Regions from separate parts of the Streptomyces odontomachicola genome, predicted to be linked through region 2. Evidence: riboswitches for the same ligand, from Rfam matches in the RefSeq annotation. Region 2 holds a riboswitch; each other region holds the start of a gene.
The links. Region 2 has a riboswitch for cyclic di-AMP ahead of ABEE00_RS15885 (M23 family metallopeptidase). Riboswitches for the same ligand answer to the same signal wherever they lie in the genome.
Positions count from the first base shown of each region.

Region 1: another riboswitch for cyclic di-AMP. It lies ahead of ABEE00_RS32285 (M23 family metallopeptidase); the one in region 2 lies ahead of ABEE00_RS15885 (M23 family metallopeptidase).
Region 3: another riboswitch for cyclic di-AMP. It lies ahead of ABEE00_RS19400 (LysM peptidoglycan-binding domain-containing protein); the one in region 2 lies ahead of ABEE00_RS15885 (M23 family metallopeptidase).

Region 1 covers NZ_JBCFOK010000023.1:76,287-81,505, reverse strand. The annotation lists gene ABEE00_RS32290 (aldo/keto reductase) at 1-689, opposite strand, end outside; gene ABEE00_RS32285 (M23 family metallopeptidase) at 1,194-2,381, opposite strand; cyclic di-AMP (ydaO/yuaA leader) riboswitch at 2,395-2,621, opposite strand; gene ABEE00_RS32280 (PP2C family protein-serine/threonine phosphatase) at 2,949-4,265, opposite strand; gene ABEE00_RS32275 (PP2C family protein-serine/threonine phosphatase) at 4,649-5,219, shown strand, end outside.
Region 2 covers NZ_JBCFOK010000007.1:314,989-320,207, forward strand. The annotation lists gene ABEE00_RS15870 (bifunctional acetate--CoA ligase family protein/GNAT family N-acetyltransferase) at 1-176, opposite strand, end outside; gene ABEE00_RS15875 (HPr family phosphocarrier protein) at 363-647, shown strand; gene ABEE00_RS15880 (GntR family transcriptional regulator) at 784-1,542, opposite strand; gene ABEE00_RS15885 (M23 family metallopeptidase) at 1,692-2,525, opposite strand; cyclic di-AMP (ydaO/yuaA leader) riboswitch at 2,541-2,702, opposite strand; gene ABEE00_RS15890 (M16 family metallopeptidase) at 3,066-4,439, opposite strand; gene ABEE00_RS15895 (M16 family metallopeptidase) at 4,466-5,219, opposite strand, start outside.
Region 3 covers NZ_JBCFOK010000010.1:44,650-49,868, forward strand. The annotation lists gene ABEE00_RS19395 (glycoside hydrolase family 84 protein) at 1-1,480, opposite strand, end outside; gene ABEE00_RS19400 (LysM peptidoglycan-binding domain-containing protein) at 1,716-2,486, opposite strand; cyclic di-AMP (ydaO/yuaA leader) riboswitch at 2,491-2,650, opposite strand; gene ABEE00_RS19405 (GNAT family N-acetyltransferase) at 2,978-3,586, shown strand; gene ABEE00_RS19410 (cellulase family glycosylhydrolase) at 3,690-5,219, opposite strand, start outside.

The DNA.
Region 1 (5,219 bases), on a different contig from region 2:
CCCTCGGGCTCCGTGCCGGGGCGGTACTTGCCGGTGAGGAAGCCCGAGGCCAGCGCGTAGTACGGCATGACGCCCAGGCCCTCGCGCGCCGCGATGCGCTCGAGCTCGCCCTCGTACGTGTCGCGGGACATCAGGTTGTAGTGCGGCTGGAGGCCCACATAGCGGGCCAGGCCCTCGCGCGCGCTGAAGTCCAGGGACTCCTGGAGGCGCGCGGGGCTGATGTTGGAGGCGGCGATCTCGCGGACCTTGCCCTCCTTGACCAGCGCGTCGAGCGCGGTGAGGAACTCCGACACCTCGACGCTCTCGTCGTCGTAGTGCGTGTAGTAGAGATCGATGCGGTCGGTGCGCAGCCGGCGCAGGGAGTCCTCGACCGCGGCCTTGATCGTCGTCGCGGCGAGGCCGTTGTTCGGCGCCAGCGCGCCGACCTTGGTGGCGATGACGACCTGGTCGCGCACGGAACTGCCGCGCTCCGCCAGCCACTTGCCGATCACGGTCTCGGACTCGCCGCCCGCGTTGCCGTCCACCCAGGCCGAGTAGACGTCGGCGGTGTCGATGAAGTTGCCGCCGGCGGCGAGGTACGCGTCCAGCACGGCGAAGGAGGCGGACTCGTCGGCGGTCCAGCCGAAGACGTTGCCGCCGAGCGAGAGGGGGGAGACGGCGAGCGTGCCGAGGGGGCGCCGGTCTTCCATGGAGTGAGGGGAAGGGGTGTTCCGGGTGGTGTCAGCCATGGCGTAGACCGTAACTCCGCCGCTTCCGCCCGGCACGGACATTTCCCTGCGGACAAGCCCCGTAAGGGGAGGCCGGACGCCGAGGCCAGGGCCCGAAGCCAAGGCCACTAGGGGTCTCGTAAGGGGAGGGCGGAGCCCCTAGGGATCCCGTACGGGGAGGGGCCGGCGGCCCTGGTGTCGGGGGGTGAGCCACCAGGACCGCCGGGGTCTTCCGTACGGATGCGTACGGATGCGTGCGGAGGGGAGAGGGGGCAGGGGAGGCCCCCGTTCGCCGCCGCCCCGTCCCCTCCTGCTGTGCGCGCCGTGGAGGCGACAGGTCGGATGGTGCGCTGACCGGTCGGACCGCCCGGCAGTCCGAGGCGGCGGCGTGGATGTGAGCGGAACGTTCCGAAGCGGGAGGCGGGCGGGGTGGGGAGGCCGTCCCTTACGGGGCCGGCCCCGTAAGGGACACCGCGCGGCGCCTCCTCAGACGCTGAGCCCCTTGCCCCGGAGCCACGCCAGCGGGTCGATCGCGTCGCCCCCGCCGGGGTGCACCTCCACGTGCAGGTGCGGGCCCGAGGAGTTGCCGGTGGAACCGACCCTGCCGATGACGTCGCCGGTGCCGACCTTCTCGCCGGCCGACTTGTTCATCGAGGACAGGTGGCAGAACCACAGCTCCGTACCGTCGTCCAGCTGCAGCACGATGCGGTAGCCGAACGAACCGGCCCAGCCCGCCTCCTTGATCGTGCCGGAGTGGATGGCCTTCACCGGAGTACCCGTAGGGGACGCGAAGTCCTGCCCCGTGTGGGTGGACTGCCACATGCCGCCGGAGGCGCCGAAGCCCTCGGAGAGCGTGTAGTTGGAGACCGGCAGCGTGAAGGAGCGGGCCAGCTTGGCGAGCCGCTCGGCCTCCGCCTTCCGCTTCTTCTCCGCCTCGATCTTGGCCTTCTTCTCGGCCTCGGCCTTGCGCTCCGCCGCGGCGTTGGCCTTCGCCTTCTCCGCCGCCGCGTGCGCCGCCTGCTGCGCCGCGGCCTCGCGGGCCTTGGAGTCGGCGTCGTTCTGCTGCTGTTCGGCCTGCGCGAGTATCCGGGCGCGCAGCGCCTCGCCCGCGTCGGTGCGGCCCTGCTGCGCGTCGCCGTCGGTGATCCCGGCCTGGCTCAGGGGCGCGCCCGCGAGCACCGAGTCGTCGGCGGACTCGTCCGCCAGCAGGCGGCCGACGCCGGGCAGCTCCTTGGCGTCCGGGATCTTCTCGGCGGCCGAGGCGAGGTCGGGCATCGAAATGGGCGCCGGCGCGCGGTCCTTGGCGGTGGCCATGCCGCCGGCGCCGACCGCGGCGATCACGCCGACGCCGAGCACCGCGCCGCTGCGGGCCATGCCGCCGCCGCGCTGCTTGCCGACCCTGTGCCGTCCCCTTACGGGGCGCAGGGACTCCTCGGTCGGGTTCCACTCGCCCAGCGGGCCGCCGTCGCCCGGCTGTTCGTCGGAACCGTACGCCGCGACGGGTATCTCGGCGGTCTCGGCCGCGGGGAAGAAGGTGGTGGCGGGCCCGTAGGGGTCGGCCATGCTGCCGTACTCGTCGTACCTGCTCCGGGGCCGGTCGTACGCGGCGGCCTGCGCGTACGGTGCGCCGCCGGTCTCCGGCGGGGCCTCGGGGGCATGCCTGTTGGACGCCACGGGGGGCGTTCTCCTTTCCTTCCTTCTCGCCTACCGGGTTAGCTGACGGGTTCGGAGCAGGAAGGTCTCCTACGGGTGCCTCGTGGGAGAAGGCACCCGATTCACCCCGGACCTCCCGTACGGCCCCTAGGGGTCGGACGGTGAGGAACCCTCCTCGGGCGACCGTGTGGACGGCCGTCGAGCAGGGGTGGTTCCCCGGTTCCCTCGGTGCTGCCTATCGAGTTGTGGCTCGTGATGGAGCACGTACGGGATTCGGCGACGGCGCACGGTGCCGTCTCTCGTGACGGCAGTGACGACCGCGCTGCGTTATCGAACGTTAATAGAGTCGGTGGCTTTATTCCAAGCCGTTCCGGTGATTTTGTAGTCGCCGTCGCCCCGCAGTTTCCGCCCAGCGGAGGGCAATTGGGGCGCTGAATCACCCGTTTTGAGCCATGCGATCGCCGAGAGTGACCAACGCGGGCCGCGATCGCGGCGGTTGAGGAACGGTCACGGCGCCCGGCGGCCTTCACGTGCTCCTCACGATTTTGCTTCTCGAACGTGATCATGGACCGGCCGCGCCCCGGACCGTCACCCCTGGTCAGACCCCGTACCCCTAGGGGCTCCGTCTCCGCTAGGAGCTCCGCTTCCCCTAGGGGCTCCCTCTCCCCTAGGGACTCCGTCTCCCTTGGGGACCCCGTCCCCCTCAGGGGCTTCGCCCCCGGGCGCCCCACTCCTGGGCAGCCGTCCGAAGGCCGCCGCGCTGCCTCCGGCGAAACCCGTACGGGGCTTCTCGTGCAGCACGGAACCGGAGCGCCGCGCCACGAGCAGCGCCAGGTCGTCGGTGGTGCCGCCGCCCCCGGTGTACGCGAGCACGTCCGCCATCACGGCGTCGAGCAGCGAGTCGGCGGTGTCGAAGCGCAGGCCGGCGAGGCGTTCGGCCGGCTCGTAGAAGGAACCGTCGAGATGCGATCTGGCCTCGGACAACCCGTCGGTGTAGAGCAGCAGTTGCGAGCCCACGGAGAAGGTGACCTCGTCGGCGCGGTCGGGCCACACCCCGAGCTCCGGCATGCCCAGCGGCAGCGCGTACCCGGTCGGATCCAGGCTCCGCACCGTCCCGTCGCCCTCGATCAGCAGCGGCGGAGGGTGGCCGCGGTTCACGATGCGCAGCGTGTCCGGGCGGTCGGCCGGCACCTCGGCCAGCACCGCGGTGGTGAAGCCCTCGAACTGGTCGAGCCCCCGCCGCCGTTCGCCCTCCCTGTGCAGCGCCCACTCGAGACGCGCGGTGAGACCCTCGAGGGTCCACTCCTGCTCGGCCGCCTCGCGGAAGGCGCCGAGCACGATGACCACGGCCTCCACCGCGCCCATTCCCTTGCCCCTGACATCGCCGACCAGCATCCGCGTCCCGTAGGGGGTCTCCTGGACCGCGTACAGGTCGCCGCCGATCCGCGCGTCCGTCTGGGCGGCCTGGTACCGGGCGCCGAACTCCAGCGCCCCGATCCGGGAAGGCGGCAGCGGCAGCACCGCGCGCTGCGCCGCCTCGGCGATGCCGCGCGCCGAGGCGAGCTCCGCGTCCCCGCGGCGCAGCGCGCGGTTGATGCCCAGCGCGAGCACGGCGACGGTGACGATGGTCAAGGTCCGCATCGCGTCGCCGAGCGGGCTCTGGTCGCCGTCCAGGGCCAGCAGCGCGCCGAAGAACACCGAGGCCAGCACCCCGATGACGGCCGTGCAGCGCTGCGTGCAGAACGGCGCGGCCACCAGCGGAGCCGCGGAGAAGAAGGGCCCACCGGTCATCTCGGGGGCCGGGAAGAACACCCGGCACAGCACCCCGAGCGCCAGCAGGAGCGCCGGAATCCACCGCGCGAACCACGGGGCATTCCGCCCTATGACGGGCACGTTCTTCCGCACCGGACGGCTTCCTCTCCTGCTGTGCTGCTGCGCTCGGGCACCGTCCCAATCTGGCCGCTCGCCTACGGGTCGGCCACTCGGCCTCCGCCATTCGTCCGGACCGGGTTCTCCCTTACGGGAAGGGTCACCCCCTAAGGGATGCCGGGCCCTAAGGGCCTGGTCCCGGGCCCCCGGAGGGGTCGGCCCCCTAGGTGAGGGGCACCCCTACGGGTCTGGCCCGGGGCCCCGGAGGCGCCGGCCCCTAGGTGAGGGGCTCCCCCTAGGGGTTCCGCTGGGGACCTGCCGCGCAACCCGATCGCGCCACTCCATGCCGCGCGGCGGGGCCCGCGACGTTCCACTGGTAGCCGGGAGCCGTCACCGGGACACGAGGGAGAGCGCCGGGCGTGGGAACGGGCAGAGCGGTCAGGGCGCAGAACACGGCCGTGTGGCCGCAGACCTGGGTGCGCTGGCTGCCGCCGCTGTTCATCGTGATCGCGGTCGCCCTGGAGGTGACCGTTCCGCCGCGGTACTTCTTCGGCTCCCTGCTGAGCGCCTCGGTCCTGCTCGGCGCGCTGGTCTACCCGCCGCTCGGCACCCTCGCCACGGGCTTCGCCTGCGCCCTGATGCTGGTGATCCTCGACATCAGCGCGACCAAGGAGTACAACGAGCACCTCTCCGGCGCGATGATCACCGTCTGCATCGTCACCGTCCTGGTCACCCTGCTGTCGGTGGCGCGTGTACGGGCGGCCCGGCAGCTCAGCCAGGTGCGCGCGGTGGCGCAGGCGGCCCAACTCGCGCTGCTGCGCCCGCTCCCCGAGCACATCGGCCCCGTACGGATGGCGGGCTGCTACCAGGCGGCGACCGACGAGGCGCTGATCGGCGGCGACCTCTACGGCGTCCGCCGCAGCCCGTACGGGTTGCGGGTGCTGATCGGCGATGTCAGGGGCAAGGGAATCGGCGCCACCGGCACCGTGG
Region 2 (5,219 bases):
GGATACGGGGCGAAGAAGCGGTAGTACTTCGACTCGTCGGAAACCCGCTCGTAGAAGCGGGTCAGCCGCTCGGCGTCGTCCTCGGTGATGGGCCTGACCAGGGCGGTGCCGCCGTCGCGCAGGACGACGTCGGCTTCCCAGTGCTGGGGGTACGCACGTTCCGCGGGGGACTGCATGGCCTCAGGGTAGGCCCTGCGGCGGATGCGGACAGAGGGCCGTGAGGCCCCTCGGGGCACCGGAGGGACCGGCGCCGCCGGCCCTTCCCTCCCTGGCGGAGGCGGGCACGGGTGTGCGGCCGTCCCGTGCAAGACTGGTCCAGACAACCGTCACAGTCACACCAGCAGCAACCGAAGGGCAACACCATGGTTGAGCGCCGTGTCACCGTCGGCTGGGCCGAGGGCCTGCACGCCCGCCCCGCCTCGATCTTCTGCCGTGCCGCGAACGCCGCGGGCGTGCCGGTCACCGTGAAGAAGGGCGAGGACGGCAACCCCGTCAACGCCGCCTCCATGCTCGGCGTCCTCGGCCTCGGCGCCGAGGGCGGTGACGAGATCGTGCTGGCCTCGGAGTCGGACGACGCGGAGTCCGCGCTCGACCGCCTGGCGAAGCTGGTCGCCGAGGGTCTCGAGGAGCTCCCCGAGACCGTCTGAGCCGACCGCTCAGCGTCCGGGGCCGCACCCCCGGACGCGCCTTTCGCAGACGACCGGAGGGAATTCCCGCGCCGCACGCGGGAATTCCCTCCTGTTGCTTTTCGGCCCCTCTGTGCCGCGCTCTATACGACGGCTGTTAAATGCGGTCGCGTGCCGTGTTGACGGCAGGTTTCGTTTCGCTCACGGCGCTTTTCGGGGATGCCCTTTCCGTGGATTCGGCCCGCGGCCCTTTCGGGGACTCCGCGTACGGCCGCCCCGGGGGCTCAGCGTGCGGTCCGCGCAGCCGGTGCAGCGCGGCCGTGCGCTCGGTGTGCCGGGCCATCAGGGAACGGGCGCGCTCCGCGTCGCCGCGCGCCACCGCGTCCGTGAGCGCGCCGTACTCCTGCCAGGCCGCTGCCGTACGGGCCGGGGCCTCCACCGCGTACAGCCAGGCGATCTTGCGGCGGAGCTGGGTGAGCAGCGAGGTCAGGCCCGGGCTCCCTGTGGCCTGCGCCAGGGTCTCGTGGAACCACTGCTCCAGTGACCGCAGATCCGACAACTGCCCCTGGTCAAGCCGCTGTTGGCCGAGCCTGACCAGCCCGCTCAGCACCTTCAGGTGCGCGCCGCTGCGGCGCTGCGCCGCGCGGGCCGCGCCCAGCGGCTCCAGCAGCGCGCGCACCTCCAGCAGGTCGGCGGCCTCCCGCGCGGTGGGCTCGGCCACGCAGGCGCCGGCGTGCCTGCGGGTGCACACGAAGCCCTCCGACTCCAGGGTGCGCAGCGCCTCGCGCACCGGCACCCGGGACACGCCGTACCGCCGGGCCAGAGCGTCCTCGGTGAGCCGCGCGCCGGGCGGGAACGCCCCGCCGACGATGTCGTCGCGGATCGCCGAACAGACCGCGTGCGCGGAAATTCGCATGGCATGGACTGTATGGCAAGCGCGCGGGAATTCCGATGCGCCGAGGTCAATTCCCGTGAATACGGCGTGAAAACGGCCCCCGGCCGTCATGCGGTCGGGGGCCGTTTCTCAGCGAGTCGGACTCAGGGGCCGGTCTCGGAGACTCGGACTCAGAGGGAGACGCCCTTGCTGCGCATGTACGCGACCGGGTCGATGTCCGAGCCGTAGTCCGGTCCGGTGCGGATCTCGAAGTGCAGGTGCGGGCCCGTGGTGTTGCCGGTGTTGCCGGAGAGCGCGATCTGCTGACCCGCGCTCACGGTCTGGCCGACGGACACGCCGATGGACGACAGGTGGCCGTACTGGCTGTAGTGGCCGTCCTTGTGCTTGATCACGATGTTGTTGCCGTAGGCGCCGCCGTCGCCGGCCTCCACGACCTCGCCCGCGGCGACGGCGTTGACCTTGGTGCCCATGTCGGCGTGGAAGTCGACGCCGGTGTGGCTGCCGGACGACCACAGGCCGCTGGAGGACTGGTACGGGGTGGAGAGCTGCGGGTTGGCGACGGGCGCCATGTAGCCGCTGAGCTGCGCGCGCTTGGACTCGGCCGCGCGGGCGGAGCGCTCGCGCTCCTCGCGCTCCTTCTTCGCCTTCTCGGCCGCGGCCTTGCGCTTGGCCTCCTCGGCCTTCTTCTTGGCCTCCTTGGCCTTCTCCTTGGCCTCGGCTGCGGCCTTCTTCGCCGCGGCCTCGACCTCGGCCTTCTCGGCGGCGGTCTGCTGCGCGTCGGCCTGGTGCGCGACGGTGTCGGCGACGGAGCCGTCCAGGTCGATGGCCCGGGTCAGCCCGGTGTCGTCGGGGGAGGGCGAGCCGGCGTCGGCGAGCGCGGGCGAGGCGACGGCGCCGACGACGCCGACGGCGGCTATGCCCGCGATGCCTGCGGCGCCGGAGGAGACCCTGCGGCGGGTGCGGCTGGGCGCACGGTGCTTCCCGGTGGCACGGATGAACGCCATGAGTCGGCGCGACTCCTTTCCTTCCTTCTCGCCTACCGGGTTAGCTGACGGGTTCGGAGCAGGAAGGTCTCCTACGGTCGCCACCGCTCGCGCGAAGGCGGCCGATTCACCCCAAGGGACGTGTGGGTCCCCGGCTCCCCTGGCTCGCGCCGTACGGGGACTCGGCGATGGCTCTCCGTCGGCCGCGGGCGCGGTCACTTCTGACGAGGAGCGGCACCGAAGCTAAACGGGCCATCAACGGACCACCAAGCCGATCCGGGTTTTTGTTGGCCTTGCCACACCCACCACCCGGGCACCACGGGCCATTTCGGGCATAACGCCGGACATGGCGGACATTCAGCTCAGGAGGGGTCAGGTTTCGGCACGCGAACGGCAGGGGCCAGGCACGAAAGCGGCCGTGAACGAACACAGGATCACCACAGGCGCGGCACGCGAAGGGGCCGGGGGCGACTGCTTCCGCCCCCGGCCCCTTCTGGCCGAGCCATCCGAATTGCCCGCTATGCGCCTTTCGGTGCGCCGCGTACGGGATCCCGTACGGCCTCAGCCCCCGGTGACCACCGTGACCTCGCCGATGCCCAACTCGCGCACGGGCTCCGCGATCTGCGACGCGTCGCCGACCAGGATCGTGACCAGGCGGTCGGCCGGGAAGGCGTTCACCGCGGCCGCCGTGGCCTCGACCGTGCCGGTCTCGGCGAGGCGGGCGTAAAGCTGCCCCTGGTAGTCGTCGGGGAGGTGCTGCTCGACCTGGTCGGCCAGGGTGTCGGCGACGGCCGCCGCCGTCTCGTACTTGAGCGGCGCGACGCCCACCAGATTCTGCACGGCGACGTCGCGCTCCTCGTCGGTGAGCCCGCCCTCGGCGAGGGTGCGCAGCACCTTCCACAGGTCGGCGAGCGCCGGGCCCGTCACGTCCGTGGCCACCGAGCCCGAGACGGACAGCAGCGCCGCGCCGCCCGCGCCGTCCTCGGTGGAGCGCAGCACGAGGCCCGAGGCGCGCACCCCGTAGGTGTAGCCCTTCTCCTCGCGCAGCACCCGGTCGAGCCGCGACGTGAGCGTGCCGCCCAGGCAGTAGGTGCCCAGCACCTGCGCGGGCCAGGCGCTGTCGTGCCGGTCCGGGCCGATGCGCCCGATCCTGAGCTGGGTCTGCACGGCGCCGGGCCGGTCCACGATGACGACACGGCCCCTGTCGTCCGCCGTCACCGGGGGCACAGGGAGCGGCTCGGCCGAGGAACCGGTCCAGGCGCCGAGGGTGTCGGCGAGCGCCGCGTCCAGGTCGGTGCCCTCCAGGTCGCCGACGACCACGGCGGTCGCGGTGGCCGGGCGTACGTGGGCCTCGTAGAAGGCGCGCACGGCGGCGGCGTCGATCCGCGCGACGGTCTCCTCGGTGCCCTGCCGGGGCCGGGACATCCGGGACTCGGCGGGGAACAGCTCCTTGGAGAGCTCCTTGGCCGCGCGGCGCGCCGGGTTGGCCAGCTCGTGCGGGATCTCGTCCAGGCGGTTGGCGACGAGGCGCTCGACCTCGCCGTCGGGGAACGCGGGCGCGCGCAGCGCGTCGGCGAGCAGCCCGAGCGCCTTGGGCAGCCGGGAGGCCGGGACCTCCAGGGAGACCCGGACGCCGGGGTGGTCCGCGTACGCGTCGAGGGTGGCGCCGCAGCGCTCCAGCTCGGCGGCGAACTCCTCGGCGTCGTGCTTGTCCGTGCCCTCGGAGAAGGCCCGCGCCATGATCGTCGCGACGCCGTCCAGGCCCTCGGGCTCGGCGTCCAGCGGCGCCTGGAGGCAGATCTCGACGGCCACGACCTGCTGGCCAGGGCGGTGGCAGCGGAGCACGGTCAGGCCGTTGGGCAGCGTGCCGCGCTCCGGGGCGGGGAACGCCCAGGGCTTCGGCTGACCGCCGCGCGGCTGCGGGTGGAAGGTCATCTCCGGGGTGGGCGCTTCGGCGTCGCTCACTGGCCGTGCTCCTCGTTCTCGTCGGCCTCGGTCTCTTCGGCCTCGTCGGCGGCTTCGGCGGTCGGTTCGTACACCAGCGAGGCGCGGTTGTCGGGGCGCAGCCTGGCAGCGGCGACCGCCTGCACCTCGTCTGCGGTGATGTCCAGGACGCGGGAGACCGCGCCGAGGGCGAGCTGCGGGTCGCCGAACAGGACGGCGTACCGGCACAGTTCGTCGGCGCGGCCGCCGACGGTCGCGAGCCTGTCCAGCCACTCGCGCTCCAACTGGGCCTGGGCGCGCTCCATTTCCTCCGGGGTCGGGCCCTCCTCCGCGAACCGGCGCAGCTCGTCGTCGACGGCCGCCTCGATCGCGGACACCTCGACCCCGCCGGACGCCTTCACGTCCAGGAAGCCGAGCGAGGGCGCGCCGGCAAGACGCAGCAGCCCGAACCCGGCGCCGACCGCGAGCCGGTCGCGGCGCACCAGGCGGTTGTGCAGCCGGGAGGACTCGCCGCCGCCGAGCACCGTGAGCGCCAGGTCGGCCGCGTCGCCCTCGCGGGTGCCGTCGTGCGGCAGCCGGTAACCGGACATCAGGGCGCGCGCCGGGACGTCCTCCTCGACGACCTCGCGCTGCTCGGCGCCCAGGGTCTCGGGCAGCGAGCCGTCCCGCGGCGGGTGCTTGCCCTCGTGGCCGGGGATGCTGCCGAAGTACTTCTCCGCCCAGGCGAGCGTCTGCTCCGGGTCGATGTCGCCGACGATGGAGAGCACCGCG
Region 3 (5,219 bases), on a different contig from region 2:
CCGCGAGGTAGCGGGCCGCCTGCGCGGCGGAGCGCTCACGGTCGTAGCCGCGGTCGTTCCACGCGAAGTCGTTCATGGTGAAGACGGCCGACTTGCTGGCGCCCGCCTGGCTCATCGGATTCGAGACCAGCCCGCTGACCTGCGATGACAGTCCCGGCTCGCGCTTGTCGTACGGGGCGAGCAGCAGCCGCCCCGTGGTCTGCGCGAAGTCGTTGACGGGATAGTTGTCCCAGACGAAGACTTTGCGCCCGAACAGTTCCGAGGCGCGCTCGGCCTGCGCCTTGGTGATCTCCGGCGGCACCACGTCGGTGCCCGTCCACATCACCTCGACGTCCTTGTCGAGCGACGTGCGCAGCGTCTTCTTGTACGCCGTCTCCTTCAGGTCCCCGTACTCGGTCGGCACCGTCTGCAGCGGCCGCGTGCCAGGCAGCGGCGCGAGGACGTCACGCTGCACCTCGTTCAGCAGGCTCACCTGCGCCTTCGCCGCGGCCTCGCGCCCGGGAGCGCCGAACTTCTTCTCGTCTCCCGCGCAGTTCCACTTCGTGTAGCTGATGTCGTCGAGCGGTATGGAGAAGGAGCGCACGCCGATGTCGTACAGCGAACGCAGCTTGGCCTTCAGCGCCTTGAGGTCGTCCGGGTCGGAGTAGCAGATCGAGTTGCCGGGGGAGACGGCGAAGGTGAACCGCACGTGGTTCGCACGTGCGCGGTCGACGAGTTCGCGCAGCTCGGAGAGGGTTTTCGCGGGGTAGGGCTCGCGCCACTTCTCGCGGTGGTAGGGGTCGTCCTTCGGCGCGTAGACGTAGGTGTTGGCCTTGGTGTCGCCGAGGAAGTCCATGTGGTCCAGGCGCTCGGCCGCCGTCCAGGGCTTGCCGTAGAAGCCCTCGATGCTGCCGCGCAGCGGCATCGCGGGACGGTCGGCGACCGCGACGCCGGGGAGCGCCGACTTCTTTGCTCCCGCGATGAGTTGGCGCAGGGTCTGCACCGCGTAGAACTGCCCCGCGCCGTCACGCCCGCCCAGCGCGACGGTGCCGCGCGCGTCGACGCGCAGCCCGTACGACTCGGCGCGGTCGGGTACGGCGGTCCCGCGCAGGGCCCGCGCGATGTCGGGCCGCCGGGCCGCGCCGAGCAGGAGGTTCACCCGTCCCGGCGCGGCGGCACGGGCCTCTTCGACGCGTACGCCGCTGCCGCGCAGCACCGTGGTGAGCAGCCGCTGCGCGGCCGGATCGGTGTCCTTGCCGGTCACGACCCGGATCTTGTGCGGGAGGGGGAGGCCGGGCCCCGTACGGCTGAGCTGCTGCGGCGTGGGCGAAACGACCGGCAGCGGACGGGGATCGGCGTGCTGACCGGCGGGCCGCTGGTCAGAGGCGCGGTGCTCGGCGGGTTGACGGTCGGCGGCGGGCCGGTCCGAGGCGAGCGCGGGCGGGGCGGCGGCCAGGAGGGCGAGGGAGAGGAGCGCGGCGGGAGTTCTGGCGGCGGACAAACTGCCTCCACAAGAGAACCGGCAATCGGACACAAAGCCCAAAGCTCAGACTCCGACCCCTCCACAACCCCGTCAACCCCAGGGGTCCCGCACGGCACGAAAGTCCAAGAGCGGGGGAGGGAAGTGCAAGCGGGCCGGCCGGGGTGTGGGTCGCGGCGTGGCCCGGGTCTGCACGCAGCGCTGTGTCCGGTGGCCGTGCGGCCACCGGACACAGCAGGGTGCGGGACCGAACCCCTCAGTACGCCCCCGACACGTTGTCGATCGACCCGTACTGCTTCGCCGCGTAATTGCATGCCGCGGTGATGTTGGCGACCGGGTCGAAGGGGTCCTGGGACGTTCCCGGGACGTGGTTGGCGGCGAAAGTGGGGGCGATCACCTGGAGGAGGCCCTGGGATGGCGTGCCGGCTGCGGCGTTGGAGTCGTAGCCGTTCGTGGCGCGCGGGTCGCCGCCGGACTCCCTCATGATGTTGCGGTGAATTCCCTCGTAGCTGCCGGGAATTCCGTGCTGCTTCATGATGTCGAGGGATTCCCTGATCCACCCGTCGAGGTTGTCGGAGTACGCACTCTGCTGCGCATTCGCGCTTCCCTGCGGCGACGGCGCGGGGCCGGAACTCCGGGACTCTCCGCCCGAGTTCGCCCCTCCCGAGTTCGCTCCGACCGTCAGCTTCGTGCCCGGAAGGATCATCGAGGGATCGGCGCCCACGGCGTCCCGGTTCTCCTCGTAGAGCTTCTTCCAGCCGCCGTCGACGGAGAACCTTTCCGCGATCTTGTGGAGGGAATCCCCGGGAGCCACCGAATAGGTCTGGGAGGCGCTGGAGCCGTCGCCCGAGTTCGAGGCGCCGGTCCGCTCCGCCGCCGCGGGCTTTTCGGCGGGCGCGGCGTGGGCGGCGCCCGCTCCGACCGCGGGCAGAACGAGGGCGGCGCCCCCTGTGTTCACGGCGACAAACCCCTTGTGCAGGCGACGGGAAGCGGACTTCGGACGGCGGTGCTTGCCTTGAGCGGCCATGGTGCTTTCCTCTCCGGTGACGCCTGCGGGGTGAGCTGTCGGGTTCGGGCTGGAGAGGCCCGGCCGCTGCGTGCTGTGCGGCTTCACCCCGAGCCGTTCCGGAATTCCGCAACGGCGGCCTGCGCGGTTCCCCCGCTCCTGCCGAAAGTGCACGGGTGTGTTGTCCGGACGGCGGCAGGATTCGGCGCTCCGCCCGGGGGTCGAGCCGAACGTAGGCAGGAAAGGCGACCCCGAACAACCCCCGTATTCCTTTCCGGGATTCCCTGCCGGAGAAGAAGGGGAATGCTGGACGGTGCGTCAACTCATCGCCCGGGATAGGGAAATGGGCCCGGACTCACCCCGAGGAAAGATCCATCCGCGCGGAAAAGGTGACGCGAATCACTGCCGTCGACCGCAACCGTCACCCGAAAAGGGAAATCCTGGAAATTCGGAACTTTTCTCGGCGCCGCAAACCGGTTGCCAACGCGCTCCGCAGCCCCAAGTATCGGCCCATGCACACCCCTTGGGAGACCGAGCGGCTGCTCATGTGCCCGCTCACCCCGGACGATCTGGACCGCCTGACCGAGCTCGACGCCGACCCGGCCGTGATGCGCTACCTCAACGGCGGCAGGCCCACACCCCGCGAGACCCTGCGTACCCAGGACCTCCCGCGCATGCTCCGCCGCCACCCCGGCCTGGGTGCAGGACCGGGCACGGTGGGCTACTGGGCGGCGCGGGAGCGGGCCACGCGGGAGTTCCTCGGCTGGTTCGAGTTCCGCCCGCTGTGGGAGGCGGAGCCGTACGAGGTCGAGCTCGGCTACCGGCTGCGCCGCGCCGTCTGGGGCCGCGGCTACGCGACCGAGGGCGCCCGCGCCCTGCTCCGCAGGGGCTTCACCGAGCTCGGCGTCCGGCGGGTGACGGCCCACACGATGACCGTCAACACCGCCTCGCGCCGGGTCATGGAAAAGGCCGGCCTGCGCTTCGTGCGCACCAGCTTCGGCGACTGGCCCGACCCGATCGAGGGCTCTGAGCAGGGCGATGTCGAGTACGCGATGACCCGCGCCGAATGGGAGGCGAGGGAGGCGAGGGAGAGGCGCAGGGCGGGCCTCCGCAACGGCTGAGCCCGCCCCTCCACGGGCGCTCCTCCACGTACGCCCGTTCCGCGTACGCCACCTCCACGTACGCCCCCTTCACGTACCCCGTACGGCTGACAACTCCCGCCGCTCAGCCGTCCGTCGGCCGGACCGACACCCGTACCTCCTCCGCGCCCGGCTTCAGCTCCAGCCGCAGCGTCCGCGCGTCAGGCCCGGAGGTCACCCGCGCACCCTCGGCCCGTACGCGATATCCCTCCGGATAACTGTGCGCGGGAATCCGGACCGTGGTCACCGAGCCGTCCCCGAAGGCGCCGCCGCCCGCCTTCTCCGGCGTATAGCGCAGGTCGAAGGCGCGCGCCTCGCGGTCGTAGCCGTAATCTCGCGGAATCCCGGCCACCCGGTCGGGATGCGGGACCGACACGGCGTCGAGCTTCTTCCAGTCGACATTGCCGTCGCGGGGCGGGCGCTTGGTGTTGAAGACCAGGGCCTGTTCGTCGCCGGGGCCCGCGGTGGTCGGGTCGTTTCCGGTGTAGGCCCAGTATTGGTAGCCGACCTTGTTCTTCATCGCCAGGTCGGTCTGGGAACGCAGTACATCCTCGGCCGTGATGGCGCCGAATTCGGTGAGCAGCAGCCCCTGTTGGTGTGCGCGCGACTGCTTCTCCGCGTTGGCGAAGACGGCCGCGTCCGGGCCCTTGCAGCCGAAGTAGTTGTGCAGAACGGCCTGCGAAGTGCAGTAATCGTGGAAGGACATCGCCAGATTGCGGCCCTTGAGCGAGACCCGGGTCGGTATCCCGATGTTGAAGAACTGCATCGGCTCGTAATAGACGGTCGTCCGCGCATCCACCCGCCGGATCGCGTCCACCGCCTTCTGCTGCACCGCCGACAGCCGCGCGTCCTGCTCCTTGCACCCGGTGGGCAGCAGACAGCCCAGGAAACGGTTCCCGGGGAAGGGCTCGTTGAACAGGTCGAAGCCCATCACCCCGCGCGTTCCCCGGAATTGCTGAGCGACATGCGCCCACGCGTCCGTGTAGTGGTCCGCGATGCCCTTGCCGTCGGAGGCCGGGCGGTTCTCGTAGAAGCTGTCGTAGGAGTTCTTCACCCCCGCGTTGAGGAAGTAGTTGGCGGGGAATCCGGCCTTGACGAGATTGGGCGCGCCCTTGTCGAGCACCGCCCAGTCCGGCCACCCGTTGCCCTGGAAGCGCGGGTTGACCATGTCCTGGTGGAAGTCGAGCAGCGCCGAGATGCCGTGCCGGTGCAGCATCTCGACCGTCTTCCTGATCCGCGCCAGATAGGCGTCGTCGTACGCGCCGGGCCGCGGCTCCACCGCCGCCCAGATCACCCCCAGCCGCACGGTCGTGAACCCCTCGCGCTGGAGGAAGGCCGCGTCGTCCTCGCCGAAGCCCACGGCGTCGGGGGCGTGCGGCGGGTTCTTCTCGACCTCGTTCACGCCCTGGGTGAGCACGACCCGGCCTCGCTCGTCGGTGAGCCAGCGGCCCTGGGTGCTCCAGCGGGGCGCGGGGGAGCCCTTCGCCGGCGCGCTCGCAGCAGGGCTCACCTTGTCCGCGGACGCAGTGGTTCCCGCGCTGTCCTCCGCGTACGCCACCCCCGGCGGGGCGAGCAGCGCGGCCGCCGCGACGGCGGACAGGGCGGAGAAGAGCGG